DNA from 3 places in the Pseudomonas sp. 18173 genome. Region 2 is predicted to be linked to each of the others. Evidence: predicted binding sites of a transcription regulator. Region 2 holds the regulator's gene; each other region holds the start of a gene.
The links. The regulator sigma-54, encoded in region 2, starts transcription at its own class of promoters, with help from an activator protein. The targets are predictions, from matches to a motif close to ANTGGCATNNANNTTGCTNT.
Positions count from the first base shown of each region.

Region 1 (6,443 bases), on a different contig from region 2:
TTTCCGTGTAGGCCTCGAACGACGACAACGCCCGCAACAACGCGCTCCATTGGTAATACGCGTGAGCGGTGCCATCGCTGACCGCCTCGGCCTGATCGCCGGCCATTTCGTAACGGGCATCGAGCAGGCGCAAGGTGTTGTCGGCGCGTTCGATAAAAGTCCCCAGGCGAATGAAACGAAACGCATCGTTACGCATGATGGTGCCGTATGACGCGCCCCGGAACAGGTGGGAACGCTCCTTGATCCACTCGCAAAAACGGCTCATGCCGTAGCGACTGAGGCCCTGCTCGGCAATACCGCGAATTTCCAGCCAGGTGGCGTTGATGTTTTCCCACATGTCGGCGGTGATGCGCCCACGCACCGCATGGGCACTGGCCCGTGCCGCACCGAGACAGCTGTAGATGCTCGCCGGGTTGGCCGCATCCAGGGCGAAGAAATGCAGCAGCCGTTCGGCATGCAGTTCGCCATGGCGCTCCAGGTAATCGTCCAGGGTGCCGGTGATCAACAGCGGCATGGCCAGTTCGTGCAAACCGTCGCCCCGACCGTCTTGCGGCATCAGCGACAGCGAATAGCTGATGTCGAGCATCCGTGCGAGGTTTTCCGCCCGCTCCAGGTAACGCGACATCCAATACAAATCCGAGGCAGTTCTACTTAACATGGCAGGCTTCCTTTAATCCTCGACCACCCAGGTGTCCTTGGTTCCGCCACCCTGGGAGGAGTTGACCACCAGGGAGCCTTCGCGCAGGGCGACACGGGTCAAGCCGCCGGGCACGACCCGGGTTTCGCGACCCGACAGGACAAACGGCCGCAAGTCGATATGGCGTGGCGCAATGCCGTTTTCGACAAAGGTCGGACAGGTCGACAGCGACAGCGTCGGTTGCGCGATATACGCATGGGGCTTGGCGATGATCCGCGCGCGGAAGGCTTCGATTTCCGCCGCCGTCGCCGCCGGCCCCACCAGCATTCCGTACCCGCCGGAGCCCTGGGTTTCCTTGACCACCAGCTCCGGAAGATTGGCCAGCACGTGGGAAAGTTCAGAAGGGTTACGGCATTGCCAGGTCGGCACGTTCTTCAGGATCGGCTCTTCGTCGAGGTAGAAACGGATCATGTCGGTAACGAACGGGTACACCGACTTGTCGTCCGCCACCCCCGTGCCGATGGCATTGGCCAGCACCACGTTGCCGGAGCGGTAGGACGACAGCAGCCCCGGCACGCCGAGCATCGATTCCGGGTTGAACGCCAGCGGATCGAGGAAGGCGTCGTCGAGGCGACGATAAATCACGTCGACCGCTTTCGGCCCGTCGGTGGTGCGCATGTAGACCTTGTCGTCACGCACGAACAGATCCGCGCCTTCCACCAGCTCCACGCCCATTTCCCGCGCCAGGAACGCATGTTCGAAGAACGCGCTGTTGAAGCGCCCGGGTGTCAGCACCACCACGCTCGGGTTGTCGATGGGGCTTGAGCTTTTCAGGGTGTCGAGCAGCAGGTTCGGGTAGTGGTCGATGGGCGCGATGCGTTGCGCCGCGAACAGTTCGGGGAACAGACGCATCATCATCTTGCGGTCTTCAAGCATGTAGCTGACGCCGCTGGGTGTGCGCAGATTGTCTTCGAGCACGTAGTAGGTGCCGTCGCCGTCACGCACCAGGTCGACCCCGGAGATGTGCGAGTAGATATCGCGGTGCAGGTCCAGGCCCTGCATCGCCAACTGGTACTGCTCGTTGGCCAGCACCTGTTCGGCCGGAATGATGCCGGCCTTGATGATGCGCTGCTCGTGGTAAAGGTCGGCGAGGAACATGTTCAACGCCTTGACCCGCTGGATGCAGCCGCGCTCGACGACCCGCCATTCACTGGCGGGAATGCTGCGCGGGATGGTGTCGAAGGGAATCAGGCGCTCAGTGCCCTGCTCGTCCCCGTAGAGCGTGAAGGTTATCCCGGCACGATGAAACAACAGATCGGCCTCGCGTCGCCGTTGCGCCAGAAGCTCGTCAGGTGTCTCGGCCAGCCAACGGGCAAACTCCCGATAATGCGGGCGGACCAGACCGCCGGCATCGTACATTTCATCAAAACAGGTGCGAATCATGCCGTACTCCTTGTCACTCGGACCCTCGGACCTTCGCAAGGCCCGTGCCAGCGGCAGAAACGCTTTGATATCAATCAGTTGGATAATCTATGCGCACGCACCGCACCAATCCTGTGCGGTAAATGCCCCAACCTGATCGCCCCCCGCTTCATTGCAAGGCGCTGTGATCGCCTATCACCAGCATAGTCAGAGATGATTTCACCGCCCGGCAACGGCTGCGGGATAATCCGGGCATTCGCTGAAAAGCTCACCGGACTTCCCTTTTAGCCGCCTGCCCAGGCGGCTTTTTTTTGCCGGTGTTCAATGCCCACAAATGAAAACGGCCAACCCGAAGGTCAGCCGTCAATGCCCGTTGTCACTGCTCATAAGGTTATGCGAGTCGCCCTCGTACCTCCTGTTTCACACCCCAGCCTTCGATGATGCCGCCCAACGGCTCGACCACGGCCTCGAAACCCTGTTCGAAATCGCCGATGTCGTCGTAGGTGGCATACATGACTTTGCACAGTTCCAGCGCCCAGGCGCCGTCGTCGCGCACACTGACTTGCGCATCCAGGGATTCACCACGGTGGAAATGACCTGCCGCCCTGCGTGCCCGCTCCTCATCCGGGAAAATGGCGTAGAACTCGATGGGATGAAACCGTGAAAAGTCAAAACCGCCTTCTTTCATGCGGCGCAGCACGCTGCTGCTGATGTCTTCTTGATAGGCTGTGCTCATGAAACGTCCTCCTCAAAACGATGGATAGACTTTCCGTACTCCCTCACCCGCAACCGAACAGCGCGAGCGACGGCAACCAATGTGCCGGCGGGAAACAAGCATGGAGCTGACAAGACCAGACCTTAGCGATCCATTCGCTGATCTCGCTTGCAGAGTAGCCCCAAGATAGAGCCGCTGCCAAGGTCTGGATTTGAATGTGACAGGTGTCGTTCAGATTGGAGCGATGCTGAGGATTTGAATGCTGTTCTGCGCCTTGAGTTCCTTGACGCCCGCATCGGCGGTCCGCCCTTCCAGATCGTTCAGGTCCAGGGCGGCAGCAACAGGAAGAAGCCGGGCCTTGATGAGCTTGGCGGCACGCTCGTAGTCCGGGCGCTCGGGGCACTCAAAGACCTCGTTGATGGTTTCGCCATGATCATCCACGAAAGTGACTTTCCACTTTTGCATTGGTGCCTCCTCGATAAAACCCATGCATGGGTTCACCTCTATCTCGACCTCGTTAGCTGGCTAATTGTTCCGGTGGATCTGCACCCATCGCAAATCTCTGTAGGAGCGAGCCTGCTCGCGAAAAACTTGAGAACGCCGCGTTAAATCAGACATCCCGCGTCATCGTTCACTTCCATCGCGAGCAGGCTCGCTCCTACAGGTCTTCGTTTCAATCCATCAGTCGTTGCTTGGCTTGTTCACTGCCTGCAACACATATTGCGGCAAGGCAAAGGCACCGATGTGGATTTCAGGATTGTAGTAGCGAGTGATGATGCCGCTGCCCGTGAAGCGCTGTTGCAGGGTTTCGCGGGACAATTTGCGATAAGCGGTATTGGTCGCTCCCCAGGCGAAAGTCATCGAGCCACCGATATAGGTCGGCACCGCGGCCTGGTAGAAGTGCCAGTCCGGGAACAGGCTGCGCAGGCGACCGGCGGTGGTCTTCACTTCTTCGATCTGCATGAACGGCGTGCCGTTCTGGGTCACCAGAATGCCGCCTTCGTTCAGGCAGCGGTGGCAGGCTTGGTAGAAGTTTTCCGAGAACAGTACTTCCCCGGGTCCGATCGGGTCGGTGGAGTCGGAAATGATCACGTCGAACTTTTCGGTGGTGGTGGCGACGAAACGCATGCCGTCGTCGATCACCAGGTTCAGGCGTGGATCATCGAATGCTCCCTTGGAGTGGTTCGGCAGGAACTCCTTGCACATGTCGACCACGGTGCCGTCGATCTCGACCATGGTAATGTGCTCGACACTGCGGTGCTTGGCCACTTCACGCAACATGCCACCGTCGCCGCCGCCGATGATCAGCACGCGCCTGGCAGTGCCATGGGCGAGGATCGGCACGTGGGTGAGCATTTCGTGGTAGATGAACTCGTCGGCTTCGGTGGTCTGGATCACACCGTCCAGCGCCATCACCCGGCCCATGCGCGGGTTCTCGAAGATCACCAGGTGCTGGTGTTCGGTGCGCACTTCGTGCAGCAGTTTTTCCATGCGAAAACGCTGGCCGTAGCCTTCGTAGAGGGTTTCCAGGTAGTCGCTGGTCGGGGTGTTGCTCATGGGAAGTGCTCCGATGAATGCGGGTGGCAACGGACGGTTACCCGCCCATGATGGCCAGTCGATCATCTCGATTGACCGGGAAAGGCGCGCATTCTACGTTGCCGAACATGACAGGTCGAACCTCACTTGTTCGACTTGCCACAATCCTGTGGGAGCGGGCTTGCTCGCGAAGTAGGCAACTCGGTTTGTCGTCGAACCGCGTAATCGTTCTTCGCGAGCAAGCCCGCTCCCACAGGGTCGCAGTTGTCTGTGGGAAATCCGTCAGAATTTGACATTGCCCCGCGGCCCGGCGATGGCCCAGATGATCAGTCCCAGCACCGGCAACAGCGCGATCAACAGTACCCAGAGGATTTTCATCCCGGTCTCGGCGCTACTTTTGAATACGTTGATGATGGCCCAGATGTCCAGGACAAAAATGATCAAGGCAACCAGGCTGTTGAACGTGGAACCCATGGTGACGCTCCTGAAGAGTGATTTGCCCTCTCAGGATAGACGGTCGTCGCGAGGGCTCCGTTTTATTGACAGTGTTTGGCTATCAGATGTGGATCGCCACTTTCAGGGCTTCCAGGGATGGCGCGGCGGCGATGCCGACTTCTGCGCACAACTCCAGCACGCGTGGCACGTCATTGCCGTAGACCAGCACCACCTGTAACTCGTCATCGAGCAGCTGGCTGAAGTTCATCAGCGTGTAGCCACCGTTTTCCTTGTTCAGGCTGCTCATCTGCACCTGGATACGGTTGAGCGCGGTCAGGGCTTCGGTCTTGGCCAGTTGCTTGGCCTTGAGATTGAACTCCACACCCGGGCCGAACGAGGCGACGATTTGAGCGAACAGGTCCATGTAGGTGTCAGCCTGGAACAGTACCGTTTCCGGCAGGCTGCCGACCACTACCCACTCACCCAGCGGGATCGGGAAGCTGTCGTCGTAGTTGATGTCCGGATTGGCGGTCAGAAAAGCCTGCGGATCGGCGTAGGCCTGTGCCGCCTCGTCTGCAACCTTGAGGATTTCGTCTTCGCCCATGCACCCGGAGCTGATTTTGCTGATGAGTTCGACGAGTGCGGCTTTCATGGGGCGGATCCTGTAGCGAGGGGAATGTTGAGGGCGCGAAGGATAGCGCATTAAGCAGACGCTGCGGACCTTGTGGCGAGGGGGCTTGCCCCCGTTGGGTCGCGAAGCGGCCCAATAATCAGACGATGCGATTTGTCAGACAGACCGCGCTGAATGGATTTGCGACTGCTTCGCAGCCGAACGGGGGCAAGCCCCCTCGCCACAAGGCTTGGCATCAGCCCAGTAGTTTTTCCAGGTGCGCAACGGCATCGGAAGCGCCCATGGTCCTGGCCGCCTCCAGCGCGGTGATGCCATTGGCGTCCTTGGCTTTCGGGTCAGCGCCCTTGCTGATCAGGTAATCGACCACTTCGACGCGGTTGAACATCGCCGCCATCATCAGCGCCGTGCGGCCATCAAAGGACGAGCCTTCAACCTGCGCGCCGCCGTCGACCAAGGCCTTGATCACCGCCAGGTCGCCCTTGAAGGCGGCGCCGGCAATCGGGCTCTGGCCGTTGTCGTTGCGGATCTCCGGATCGGCCTTGTGCTCGAGCAGGACTTTTACCGTGTCCACATGCCCGTGGTACGCGGCCAGCATCAGCAAGGTATCGCCCTTGTGGTTACGCAGGTTTGGCGGCAACCCCTTGGTCAGCAGCGCGGCCATCATCGCCGCATCGCCCTCCCGTGCCTTGTTGAATACCTGTTCGGCAAATTCAGCGGCTTCTTCGGGGGTCATCTGGCGGCTTTTGTCTGACATTGGGCACTCCCTTCTCTGTCATTCGTAAAAGCCGACAGTTTCCCGAGCCACCCCGGCACTGTCACTTGTTTTTTCTCATGGGCCGCCATAGCCAGATTCAATAGCGGTACTTGCCGCCCTGAATATCAGACAACAGCTGCTCCGTAACCTGCACATACGTCTGGGTCCCCGGCAGCCAGGCATAGATCGGATCATCACCGGTTTTACCCGGGTCGAAGGCCTCGTCCTTGAGCCGGGTCTTCTGATACTTGAAAGTCCCGGTGGTTTCCATTTTCACTTTCACCCGCAGGAACAACGGCACCGCATAAGCCGG
Region 1 is NZ_JBKFTN010000013.1:113,651-120,093, forward strand. It holds gene ACLD1X_RS16240 (alpha-E domain-containing protein) at 1-658, opposite strand, end outside; gene ACLD1X_RS16245 (circularly permuted type 2 ATP-grasp protein) at 671-2,080, opposite strand; gene ACLD1X_RS16250 (ribonuclease E inhibitor RraB) at 2,451-2,795, opposite strand; gene ACLD1X_RS16255 (hypothetical protein) at 3,006-3,239, opposite strand; gene speE (polyamine aminopropyltransferase) at 3,456-4,331, opposite strand; gene ACLD1X_RS16265 (PLD nuclease N-terminal domain-containing protein) at 4,593-4,784, opposite strand; gene ACLD1X_RS16270 (hypothetical protein) at 4,867-5,397, opposite strand; gene ACLD1X_RS16275 (ankyrin repeat domain-containing protein) at 5,612-6,130, opposite strand; gene ACLD1X_RS16280 (long-chain-acyl-CoA synthetase) at 6,228-6,443, opposite strand, start outside.
Region 1: ACLD1X_RS16245 (circularly permuted type 2 ATP-grasp protein) is a predicted target of sigma-54. The motif match lies at 2,113-2,132, and genes of this name have one in related genera.

Region 2 (6,443 bases):
TTTTGCCGACGCCCGGGCATGCAAACCCAGTTTATTGATGATTTCGATTTCCAGAGCAGGCATCGCGATGTGAATCCTTTAGCTGAGGTCGCGGTGGCGAACCTGGACGTTCTTCAGGGATTTTTGCAGCGTCTGCCCCAGACGCTCGGTCAGGTAGACGGAGCGGTGATGTCCGCCAGTGCAGCCAATGGCAATGGTGACGTAGGCGCGGTTGCTGGCGGCAAAACGAGGCAGCCACTTTAGCAGGTATGTGGAAATGTCCTGGAACATCTCTTCGACATCCGGCTGTGCCGCCAGATATTCGGCAACCGGTTGATCAAGCCCTGACTGCTCGCGCAATTCCGGTTTCCAGTAAGGGTTGGGCAGGCAACGCACATCGAACACCAGGTCGGCGTCCACCGGCATGCCGCGTTTGAACCCGAAGGATTCCACCAGGAACGCAGTGCCGGGTTCCGGCTGATTCAACAGGCGCAGCTTGATGGCATCGCGCAGTTGATACAGGTTCAGGTTGGTGGTGTTGATCTTGAGATCGGAGAGGTCGGCAATCGGCCCGAGCAGCACGCTCTCGACGTTGATGGCTTCGGCCAGCGAGCGATTGGCGTTGCTCAGGGGGTGGCGCCGGCGGGTTTCCGAGAAGCGCTTGAGCAGGGTTTCTTCGTCGGCGTCCAGGTACAGGACATCGCACTGGATATGGCGGTTGCGGACTTCTTCGAGCAGGTCGGGGAAGCGTGACAGGTGGCTGGGCAGGTTGCGGGCGTCAATGGAGACGGCGACCAGCGGCTGCAACAGTTCGGTATGAATCAGCGCTCGTTCGGCCAGTTCCGGCAGCAGGCCGGCAGGCAGATTGTCGATGCAGTAGTACCCGTTGTCCTCAAGGACGTTGAGGGCGGTACTTTTACCTGAGCCGGAACGGCCACTGACGATGATCAAGCGCATGATTACTGACCGTTTTGCTCGTCCAGGACAACCTGATACAGGGCTTCATTGCTTGGGGCGCTGCGCAGTTTGTCGCGCACGTCCTTGCGGTCGAGCATGCTGGCGATCTGGCGCAGCAGCTCAAGGTGCGCATCGGTGGCGGCTTCCGGGACCAGCAGCACGAACAGCAGGTCAACCGGCGCGCCGTCGATGGCGTCGAAATCGATCGGGGCGTCCAGGTGCATCAAGGCGCTGATGGGCGAAACACAGCCCCTGAGACGGCAGTGTGGAATAGCGATGCCGTTGCCAAAACCTGTGGAACCGAGTTTTTCACGGGCAATCAGCGCCTCGAAGACATCTTGCATCTCCAGAGCCGGCACTTCGCGGGCGATCAGATTGGCAATTTGTTCGAGGGCTTTCTTTTTACTGCCACCCGGCACGTTCACCAGGGAACGGCCGGGGGTCAGGATACTTTCAAGTCGGATCATGGGTTGGGAGTGTTAACGACCGGTTGCGCCCTGAAGGAGGCTCTGGGTCTTTTCCTTATGCTTTTTGAGTTGTTTATCCAGCTTGTCGGTGAGTGCATCGATCGCGGCGTACATATCGGTATGTTCCGCGTTTGCGACCACTTCATTCCCGGGAATATGCAGCGTGGCTTCGATTTTCTGCTTCAGTTTTTCGACGGTCATCGTGACCTGCACGTTAGTGATCTTGTCGAAATGACGCTCCAATCGTTCGAGTTTTTCGCCGATGTAGGAGCGAAGAGGTTCGGTCACTTCCAGTTGGTGTCCACTGATGTTGACTTGCATACAGCTTCTCCTTCGTTGCCAGTGCATAAAGCGGTAGACCAGATGATCTACCACTGGAACGCTGTGGCGTGGCCCTACATCAACCGCTTGCGTTCGCTCGAAGGCGCGATCCCGAGGGATTCGCGGTACTTGGCGACGGTGCGGCGGGCCACCTGAATGCCTTGTGCCTCCAGTAAACCAGCGATCTTGCTGTCACTCAACGGCTTTTTCTGATTTTCCGCGGCAACCAGTTTTTTGATAATCGCCCGGATCGCCGTGGACGAGCATTCGCCGCCTTCGGAGGTGCTTACGTGACTTGAGAAAAAGTATTTCAGTTCATAAATGCCCCGGGGGGTGTGCATGAACTTCTGGGTGGTCACCCGTGAAATCGTCGACTCATGCATGCCGACCGCTTCGGCGATGTCATGCAGGACCAGCGGCTTCATGGCTTCGTCGCCATATTCGAGGAACCCGCGCTGATGCTCGACGATCTGGGTGGCAACCTTCATCAGGGTCTCGTTACGGCTTTGCAGGCTCTTGATGAACCAGCGGGCCTCCTGCAACTGATTGCGCATGAAGGTGTTGTCGGCACTGGTGTCGGCGCGGCGCACGAACCCGGCGTACTGGGCGTTGACCCGCAGCCGTGGCACCGACTCCTGATTCAGCTCCACCAGCCAGCGCTCGTTGTCCTTGCGCACGATGACGTCAGGCACGACGTATTCGGCTTCGGTGGACTCGATCTGCGAGCCCGGACGCGGATTGAGGCTCTGGACCAGTTCGATGACCTGGCGCAGCTCGTCTTCCTTGAGCTTCATGCGGCGCATCAACTGGCTGTAGTCGCGACTGCCGAGCAAGTCGATGTAGTCGGTGACCAGGCGCTTGGCCTCGGCCAGCCAGGGGGTCTTGGCCGGCAGCTGGCGCAATTGCAGCAGCAGGCATTCGCCCAGGTTGCGGGCGCCGATGCCGGCGGGCTCGAATTGCTGGATGCGGTGCAGGACGGCTTCGATTTCGTCCAGTTCGATGTCCAGTTCCGGATCGAAGGCTTCGAGGATCTCCTCGAGGGTTTCGTCCAGATAGCCCTGATTGTTGATGCAGTCGATCAGGGTCACGGCGATCAGGCGATCGGTATCGGACATCGGAGCCAGGTTCAGTTGCCACAGCAAATGACTTTGCAGGCTTTCGCCGGCCGAGGTGCGGGTGGTGAAGTCCCACTCGTCGTCATCGTTGCTGGGCAGGCTGCTGGCGCTGGTCTGGTAAACGTCTTCCCATGCGGTGTCGACGGGGAGTTCGTTGGGAATGCGCTCGTTCCAGTCGCCCTCATCGAGGTTATCCACCGTCGGCGCGCTTTCCTGGTAGGAGGGTTCCTGGATGTCGGTGTTGGGCTTTTGTTCGGCGTTGTCGGCCAGGGGGTCGGAATTGTCGAAGTCGTCGCCTTCTTCCTGGCGTTCGAGCATCGGATTGGACTCCAGGGCCTCCTGGATTTCCTGTTGCAGGTCCAGGGTCGACAATTGGAGCAGGCGGATGGCCTGTTGCAGCTGCGGTGTCATCGTCAGCTGCTGGCCCATTCTCAAGACTAGCGATGGTTTCATGGCTGGGGCTTAACACCTTATTCGCCGGCGCACATGCGCCATCCACTACAGGGCGCCGGGGCGCCAAACATAAGCAAATTATATGCCCGAAACTGCAGCGTTTGCCTAGAGCGCTGTAACAATAAAAAAGTGTTGATTTTTTATCGGGACAAGCGCTCGGGCGACCTGCCAGATGCCGCTGCCTTTACAGGCGGAACTCATGGCCCAGATACACTTCCTTGACCAGGTTGTTGGCCAGGATGGTCTCTGCGTCACCTTCGGCGATCAGTTGGCCGTCGTTGACGATATAGGCGGTTTCACAGATATCCAGGGTTTCACGAACGTTGTGGTCCGTGATCAGCACGCCAATGCCCTTGGCCTTGAGGTGGTGAATGATCTGCTTGATGTCCCCGACCGAAATCGGGTCCACGCCGGCGAAGGGTTCGTCGAGGAGGATGAATTTCGGGTTGGTGGCCAGGGCCCGGGCGATTTCCACACGCCGGCGCTCGCCGCCGGACAGGCTCATGCCGAGGTTGTCGCGGATGTGGCTGATGTGGAATTCCTGCAGCAGGCTTTCCAGCTCCTTGCGACGGCCGGCCTTGTCGAGTTCCTTGCGGGTCTCGAGGATGGCCATGATGTTGTCGGCCACCGACAGTTTGCGGAAGATCGATGCTTCCTGCGGCAAGTAGCCGATGCCGGCCTTTGCGCGGCCGTGCATCGGCTGGTGGCTGACGTCCAGGTCGTCGATCAGGACGCGGCCCTGGTCGGCTTGCACCAGGCCGACGATCATGTAGAAGCAAGTGGTCTTGCCGGCACCGTTCGGGCCAAGCAGGCCGACGATCTGGCCGCTGTCGATGGACAGGCTGACATCACGCACGACCTGGCGGCTCTTGTAGCTCTTGGCCAGATGCTGAGCTTTCAGAGTTGCCATTACTGGGCCTTTTTCTCGTCGGTTTTCTTCTTCGGCTGGATCACCATGTCGATACGCGGACGTGGTGCGGTCACGGAGGCACCGGTCGCACGGCCGGCCGTAGCAACCTGTTTTACCGTGTCGTAGACGATTTTCTCGCCTTCGGTGGTGCTGCCGTCATCACTGATGACCTTGGCCTGGTCGATCAGCACGATGCGGTTTTGCTGGGCATGGTACTGAATGGTCTTGCCGTAGCCCTGGATCGGTTTCGGCGAGTCGACTTTCTGCTTCTGCTCGAAATACGCCAGGTTGCCCACCGAAGTCACGACATCGATGTCGCCAGCCGGAGTGCGGGTGAGCGTGACGGTATTGCCTTTAACAATCATCGAGCCCTGGGTGATGATCACATCGCCCTTGTACGTGGCAACGCCTTGCTTGTCGTCCAGCTGGGCGTCGTCCGCCTGGACGCGAATGGGTTGTTCACTATCGTTCGGCAGAGCCCAGGCGCTCACGCTTCCCAGTGCTGCGCCCAGACTGAGCAAAATCGGGAGGGTTTTAACGAGCCTCATACTGTCCTCTTACGTTCGATAGCAGGTGTATCCTGCTTTCTTTCAAATACGCTTTCATTCCCTTGCCAGTCGATACACCGCCAGCGCCGTCGATTCTAACGTCTTGCTCGGTCTGCGCATATTGCTGCTGCGGGAACACGGTCATGCGGGTGCTGGTGATCAGGGTTTTACGGTTTTTCTCGTCGAAGCGCGTGATGCGCACGTCATCGATCAGTTCTACCTGTGTGCCGTCAGGGTTGACCTCGCCCTGCAGGCTCTGGACGTGCCACGGGAATTCAGTGCCGCGGAACACGTTCAGGTCGGGGTTGGTCAGCAAAGTCACCTCGGTCGCCTTCAGGTGCTCGACCTTGTCGGACACCAGATCATATTGCAGCTTGCCGTCCGGCAGGTACTGCACGCTGTGGGCGTTGATGGCGTAATAGTCGATCATGCTTTCATCGATCGGCGTTACCGGCTTGTCGAGGAAGCGTTCCGGGCTGATGTTCCAGTAGCCAGCCGCAGCGAATATCGCCGCGACGCAACTGTACAGTAGGGTGTTGCGAAACTTTTTGCTCAGCATAATGGGCTCACAGGTACGCCGCATTGGCCGCATCGAGGCGGTCCTGGGCGCGCAGGATCAATTCGCAGAATTCGCGAGCGGCACCTTCGCCGCCACGGGCGAGGGTGATGCCGTGAGCGTGTTCACGCACGAAGCTGGCGGCATTGGCCACCGCCATGCCGAGGCCGACGCGGCGAATCACCGGCAGGTCCGGCAGGTCGTCGCCGAGGTAGGCCACTTGCTCATAGCTCAGGTCCAGCTGGGCCAGCAGCTCGTCGAGCACCACCAGTTTGTCTTCGCGTCCCTGATAAAGATGCGGGATGCCGAGGTTCTTCGCTCGCCGCTCGACCACCGGGGTCTTGCGACCACTGATGATGGCGGTTTGCACGCCGGCGGCCATCAGCATCTTGATGCCCTGGCCGTCGAGTGTGTTGAACGTCTTGAATTCGCTGCCGTCTTCGAGGAAGTACAGGCGTCCGTCGGTCAGCACGCCATCGACATCGAACACCGCCAGTTTGATCTGTTTGCCACGTTGCAACAGGTCCGCACTCATTACATTACTCCTGCGCGCAGCAAATCGTGCATGTTCAAGGCGCCGACCGGGCGGTCCTGGCTGTCGACCACCACCAGTGCGTTGATTTTATGGTCTTCCATGATTTTCAGGGCTTCGGCGGCGAGCATTTCGGCGCGTGCGGTCTTGCCATGGGCCGTCATGACCTGGTCGATGATAGCGTTGTGGATATCGATGCTGCGGTCCAGTGTGCGGCGCAAATCACCGTCGGTGAAGATTCCCGCCAGTCTGCCGTCGGATTCCAGGATGACGGTCATGCCCAGGCCCTTGCGGGTCATTTCCATCAGGGCATCCTTGAGCAGGGTGCCGCGCTGGACCTGCGGCAGTTCCTGGCCTGCGTGCATGACATTTTCCACTTTCAGCAGCAAGCGTCGGCCGAGGGCGCCGCCGGGATGGGAAAAGGCGAAGTCTTCGGCGGTAAATCCGCGGGCTTCCAGCAGCGCGACGGCCAGGGCGTCGCCCATGACCAGGGCGGCGGTGGTCGACGAAGTGGGTGCCAGGTTCAACGGGCAGGCTTCATGTTCGACGTGAACATTCAAATTGACCTCGGCGGCCTTGGCCAGCGGCGAGTCGGGGTTGCCGGT
Region 2 is NZ_JBKFTN010000009.1:28,757-35,199, reverse strand. It holds gene ACLD1X_RS12360 (HPr family phosphocarrier protein) at 1-63, opposite strand, end outside; gene rapZ (RNase adapter RapZ) at 79-936, opposite strand; gene ptsN (PTS IIA-like nitrogen regulatory protein PtsN) at 939-1,403, opposite strand; gene hpf (ribosome hibernation-promoting factor, HPF/YfiA family) at 1,416-1,724, opposite strand; gene ACLD1X_RS12340 (RNA polymerase factor sigma-54) at 1,799-3,292, opposite strand; gene lptB (LPS export ABC transporter ATP-binding protein) at 3,477-4,202, opposite strand; gene lptA (lipopolysaccharide transport periplasmic protein LptA) at 4,202-4,750, opposite strand; gene lptC (LPS export ABC transporter periplasmic protein LptC) at 4,737-5,309, opposite strand; gene ACLD1X_RS12320 (KdsC family phosphatase) at 5,317-5,841, opposite strand; gene ACLD1X_RS12315 (KpsF/GutQ family sugar-phosphate isomerase) at 5,841-6,443, opposite strand, start outside.

Region 3 (6,443 bases), on a different contig from region 2:
GCGGCCATGCAAGGCGAGGGATTCGGTCTGCAGTAACTCCAGCAGGTGTTGCGCTGGAGCAAAGTCGTCGGTGATCAGTTGCAGTAAATTAGTGTCGTGCATGGCTGGCCTTGGGTTTTAAGCGTCCAAAAGCCTGGCGCCGGCGGTGGCCTAGCGCTGGGCTTCGAAGTTGAGCAGTTTGCTGGCTACACGGTTGCTGTCGACCTTATAGCTGCCATCGGCAATCGCTGCTTTCAATTCGGCCACGCGGGCTTTGTCGACGGCAGGCTGATCGCGCAGCTTGTCTGTGACCTTCTGCAACTGTTGAGCCTCATTGCTGAGATGTACCGATTCCCCGCTTTTGACGGTACCGGCCTGTTCGGCCGCGGACTCCAGCGGCGCGGATTTGCCGGCTTCGGCGCTTTCCTTGCTGGCGCTGGTACGTGTACTGCCCGTAAGGGACGAGGAGCTGTTCAAACGGCTGAAATCGATGACCATGATAAAAAAACCTCTGGGAATTTGGACGCTTGCCATGGTTTCGGCCATTCCCTGGAAAACTTTAGGTCCATTTATCAATGAACCTCGCGCGCGTCAGCGCTTGCCCTGCATGGAGCACAGTCTAGGGAACAGCCGCGGCAAGCGCCACATTCCGGTGAACCGAGAGCCTTACATGGACACTTCCACCTGCCCCGGCGCCATGACCTGTGCCTTGATGACTCGCTGGGAGTTGAGGTTTTTCACCCGGATCTGTTCGCTCAGACCGCCGTTCGACAGGGCTTCGCCCGGCATGCGCACGCTGAGCGTGCCGCTGCGGGCGGTAATCACCACCTGATCACCCTTGCGGATGACTTCGGCCTGTTCGATATGCACCAGGGTAATCACCTGGTCGGCGACCGTTGGTCGGGTCAGTCGCTGCCCGATCGCCTGGTCAAGGGAGGTCAGGTAGCCCTGGCTGATCAGGCTGATATCACGTTCGCGCAGGACCACATCCCCAGGCTCGACAATGGCCGCGCGGCGCAGTGGCCGGGCGGTGGTCACGACATCGCGAAACAGGCGGACTTGAGCGGGCACGAAGACGGTCCAGGGGGCGGCACCCTCGCAATGGACCTTGACCGTGACCCGTCCCAGCGGCTTGGGGCTCTCAAGGGTTGCTGTCAATTCCTTGTCGCACATGGGCATGTGCATGCGCGGGTCGAGCGGGTTGACCTGGATCTCGTAGCGACCTTCCGTTTGACTGGTAGCCAGATAGTCTTCTACGGTGAACTCAAGAAAGCCCTGAGTGACGCCGATAAGCATGTCAGGCAAGGTAACCGCGTCAGCAAGGGCAGGGCTGCCAGCGTTGAACAGGCAAACAGCCGCCAGCACGCCGAGCAATTTGCGGCAGGGTATGGTCAGGCGTCGAAAAAATGTCGGTTCTGTGTTCATAACGATTAAAAAAGCAAGCGCCGTGCCGTTTAGTGTGGAAGGCGCGTCGCAACAACACTTGGCGTTGGTGTAGGAGTCTGGGCATGGCTGGTGTAATGGATGCGGTAAACCAGCGCACGCAACTGGTGGGGCAGAATCGCCTTGAGCTGTTGTTGTTCCGTCTCGACGGCCAGCAGCTGTACGGGATCAACGTGTTCAAGGTTCGGGAGGTGCTGCAATGCCCCCAGCTGACGCTGATGCCCAAATCCAGTCCTGTCGTGTGCGGTGTGGCGAACATCCGGGGGGCGACCATTCCGATCCTTGATCTGGCGATGGCGACCGGCTCCGGCGCTTTGAAGGACAAGAACAATCCCTTCGTGATCATCACGGAGTACAACACCAAGACCCAGGGTTTCCTGGTGCGCTCGGTGGAGCGCATCGTCAACATGAACTGGGAGGAGATCCATCCACCACCCAAGGGCACCGGGCGCGATCACTACCTGACGGCGGTGACACGGGTCGACAATCAGCTGGTCGAAATCATCGACGTCGAGAAAGTGCTGGCGGAAGTGGCGCCGACACCGGAAGCGATTTCCGTCGGCGTGGTGGATGTCGAAACCCAGCACAAGGCGCTTTCGTTGCGCGTGCTGACGGTCGACGACTCGTCGGTGGCGCGCAAGCAGGTCACGCGCTGCCTGCAAACGGTCGGCGTTGAAGTGGTGGCGCTGAACGACGGTCGGCAAGCGCTGGATTACCTGCGCAAACTGGTCGATGAAGGCAAGAAACCGGAAGAAGAGTTCCTGATGATGATCTCCGACATCGAGATGCCGGAGATGGACGGGTACACACTGACGGCGGAAATCCGCAACGACCCGCGCATGCAAAAGCTTCATATCATCCTGCATACTTCGTTGTCGGGGGTTTTCAATCAGGCGATGGTCAAGAAGGTCGGTGCCGATGACTTCCTGGCCAAATTCCGTCCTGATGACCTGGCATCCCGGGTAGTCGACCGGATCAAGGCAGCAGATATCAGCTAGGGGCCTGCGCCCCTGGCAGTCAACACGATTTAAGAGGCGGCATCATTGTCTACGGGTAATTTGGATTTCGAACAGTTCCGGGTGTTCCTGGAAAAAGCCTGTGGCATTTTGCTCGGTGAAAACAAGCAGTACCTGGTCTCCAGCCGTCTCAACAAACTGATGGAACAGCAAGGCATCAAGTCTTTGGGTGAGCTGGTTCAGCGGATGCAGACCCAGCCGCGCAGCGGTTTGCGCGAGCAGGTGGTAGACGCCATGACCACCAACGAAACCCTGTGGTTTCGTGACACCTACCCGTTTGAAGTCTTGAAGAACAAGGTACTGCCCGAAGCGATCAAGGCCAGTCCCGGCCAGCGCCTGCGCATCTGGTCGGCGGCGTGCTCCTCAGGCCAGGAACCGTATTCGCTGTCGATGTCCATCGACGAGTTCGAGCGGGTCAACATGGGCCAGTTGAGGATGGGCGTGCAGATTGTTGCCACCGACCTGTCCGGCACCATGCTGAACAACTGCAAGACTGGCGAGTACGACAGCCTGGCCATCGGCCGTGGTCTGTCACCGGAGCGCCTGCAGCGTTATTTCGACCCGAAAGGGCCGGGGCGCTGGGCGATCAAGGCACCGATCAAGAGCCGGGTGGAGTTCCGTTCCTTCAACCTGCTGGACAGCTACGCGAGCCTGGGCAAGTTCGATATCGTGTTTTGCCGCAACGTGCTGATCTACTTCTCCGCCGAGGTGAAGAAGGACATCCTGTTGCGCATCCACAGTACGTTGAAGCCGGGCGGTTACCTGTTCCTTGGTGCTTCCGAAGCGCTGAACGGATTGCCGGATCATTACCAGATGGTCCAGTGCAGCCCGGGGATCATTTACCAGGCGAAGTGATTTTTGCTGGCGTTGTCAAAAAACGGGAGTCCTTAGAGGCTCCCGTTTTTTTATGCCTGCCGATATCCCGCTAACACCGCATACACCTGTAGGAGCGAGCTTGCTCGCGATGGTGTGTCAGCGGACGCGGGTGTTGATCGATCCTCCATCGCGAGCAAGCTCGCTCCTACAGGGATGGCGGTGTTCTTTGGATTGGTGGAAGCGGCAGAAAAGCGGCAGGCGGCGGAAAACCGTTGCCGCTTTTCTGGCATTGCCGCGTTGCCGTAGCCGGCAAAGCCCCGGTTTTCGGGCTTTTTTGAATTGGCATGGGGCTTGCTAAGTTGATCCTACGAAAAATCAGGTCACCCGAAGGTTTCCCGACATGAGCATCAGCTTCGATAAAGCGCTCGGTATCCATGAACAAGCCCTGGGCTTCCGCGCCCAGCGTGCCGAAGTCCTGGCCAACAACATCGCCAACGCCGATACCCCGAACTACAAGGCTCGGGACCTGGACTTCTCGAAAGTGCTCGCCGAGCAGAACGAGAAAACCAAGAGCGGCACCTTTGCCTTGAACATGACCAACAGCCGTCATATCGAAGCTGAAGGCCTGGGCAATGGCGACGAGTCGTTGCTGTATCGCACGCCGATGCAACCGTCGATCGACCAGAACACCGTGGATGCTCAACTGGAACAGTCGAACTACGCGGAAAACGCGATCGGCTTCCAGGCCAGCTTCACCCTGCTCAACAGCAAATTCAAAGGGCTGGTATCAGCCTTGCGCGGAGAGTAAGCCATGTCTCTATCCAGTGTTTTCAACATTGCCGGTAGCGGCATGAGTGCGCAGACCACGCGTTTGAACACCGTCGCTTCGAACATCGCCAACGCCGAGACCGTCTCGTCGAGCATCGACCAGACCTACCGCGCGCGTCACCCGGTGTTCGCCACCATGTTCCAGGGCGGCCAGAGCGGTGGCAGCGACTCGCTGTTCCAGAGCCAGGATGCCGCCGGGCAGGGCGTGCAGGTGCTGGGTGTGGTCGAAGACCAGAGCAATCTCGAGGCACGCTACGAGCCGAACCATCCGGCGGCCGATGCCAAGGGTTACGTCTACTACCCGAACGTCAATGTGGTTGAAGAAATGGCCGACATGATTTCCGCGAGCCGTTCGTTCCAGACCAACGCCGAAATGATGAACACCGCCAAAACCATGATGCAGAAGGTCCTGACCCTCGGTCAGTGATAAGGGGCGACTCAGATGAGTGTTACCGATTCCACCAGTGGTTTGAGCCTCAACGACATCCTGGCCAACTCCTCGGTCAAGACCAACACCACGACTGACGGCCTCGCGTCGGCAGCCGGCAGCGCCACGGGCAACAAGGCCCTGGGCAAGGATGCGTTCCTGCAGTTGCTGGTGACCCAGCTGAAAAACCAGAACCCGCTGGAGCCCCAGGACAACGGCGCGTTCGTGGCCCAGTTGGCGCAGTTCAGTAGCCTTGAAGGCATTACCACGCTCAACGACACCGTGAGCGGCCTGGCCAGCAACTACAACTCGTCCCAGGCACTGCAGGCGTCGTCGCTGGTCGGCCGCTCGGTCATCGCGCCGGGCGACAAGGCTGTGGTCGATACCACCAAGAGCCTCAGCGGCACGGTGGTGGTTCCGTCTTCGGTGGCGTCTGCCACCCTGAAGATCACCGATTCCAGTGGCAAGACCGTGCGCACCATCGACCTCGGTTCGCAGAAGGCCGGCAACGCCAGCTTCATCTGGGACGGCAAGAACGATGCGGGTGAGACGGTACCTGCGGGCACCTACAGCTTCGGCGCCACGACCACGATCGATGGCAAGTCCGTCGCGTTGATCACCAACCTGCCTGCAACCGTCAACAGCGTGACCATCAGCCAGACCGGCGGTGAGTTGATGCTCAACCTCGCCGGGCTGGGCAGCGTTGCCCTGTCCAAAGTACAAACCATTGGTATGTAGAGCCGACTAACACGGCACAAAGGAGTGGATGATGTCTTTCAATATCGGCCTTAGCGGTCTCTATGCAGCCAACAAACAACTGGACGTGACCGGCAACAACATCGCCAACGTTGCGACCACCGGTTTCAAATCGTCCCGCGCAGAATTCGAAGACGTGTACTCGGCGACCCGCCTGGGCACCGGCAGCAAGACCGTCGGCAACGGCGTGCGCCTGGCCAACGTTTCCCAGCAGTTCGGCCAGGGTGACGTGAGCAACACCGGCAACGTGCTCGACATGGGTATCCAGGGCAACGGCTTTTTTGTCCTGAGCAACAACGGCTCGCTGACCTACACCCGCGCCGGTACGTTCAAGACCGACAAGGACGGCTACGTCACCAACAGCGACGGCACTGCCCGCCTGCAAGGTTACGGTGTCGACTCCAACGGCAAGATCGTCAACGGCGTGCTGACCGACCTGCGGATCGATACCTCCAACCTGGCGCCGAAATCCACCAACCTTGTTTCGTCGACCATCAACCTGGACTCCACGTCGCCGGTCATCGACCAGACAGTGGCCGCCAACAAGTTCGATCCGTCCAAGACCGAGACCTTCACCAAGTCGTTCAGTACCCCGGTTTTCGATACGCAGGGTAACCAGCACCCCATGGATCAATACATGGTCAAGACCGGACCGAACACCTGGGATACCTACACCCTGATCGATGGTCGCAATCCTGATGGCACCGATCCCAAGGTGATCGCACCGATCCCTTCGACCATGAAGTTCGACTCTTCCGGTAAACTGGTCTCGGTCAGCACGCCGGTGACGCCGCCAACCACGCCACCGACCTCGGTGATCAGCAGCGACCTGAAGATCACCAACTGGACGCCGGGCAGCGTGACCAATGGCGTGTGGACAGCCAACGGTGCTTCCGCCGACCCGGCCGGCATGACCATTTCCATGGCCAACACCTCCCAGTTCAACGCCGATACCGCGCGTTCGATTCCTTCGCAGAACGGTTACGCCACCGGCCAGATCACCAACCTGACCATCGACGGCAGCGGTGTGTTGCTGGCCAACTTCAGCAACAACCAGACCAAGCCGATCGGCCAGATTTCCCTGGCCAGCTTCACCAACGAGCAAGGCTTGCAGCCGGTAGGCGGCACCAGCTGGAAAGAAACCTACGCATCGGGCATCCCGGGCTACGATGCACCGG
Region 3 is NZ_JBKFTN010000006.1:258,568-265,010, reverse strand. It holds gene ACLD1X_RS09740 (flagella synthesis protein FlgN) at 1-102, opposite strand, end outside; gene flgM (flagellar biosynthesis anti-sigma factor FlgM) at 151-477, opposite strand; gene flgA (flagellar basal body P-ring formation chaperone FlgA) at 646-1,404, opposite strand; gene ACLD1X_RS09725 (chemotaxis protein CheV) at 1,488-2,420, shown strand; gene cheR (protein-glutamate O-methyltransferase CheR) at 2,466-3,293, shown strand; gene flgB (flagellar basal body rod protein FlgB) at 3,655-4,062, shown strand; gene flgC (flagellar basal body rod protein FlgC) at 4,066-4,509, shown strand; gene flgD (flagellar hook assembly protein FlgD) at 4,525-5,247, shown strand; gene flgE (flagellar hook protein FlgE) at 5,279-6,443, shown strand, end outside.
Region 3: flgB (flagellar basal body rod protein FlgB) is a predicted target of sigma-54. The motif match lies at 3,593-3,612, and genes of this name have one in related genera.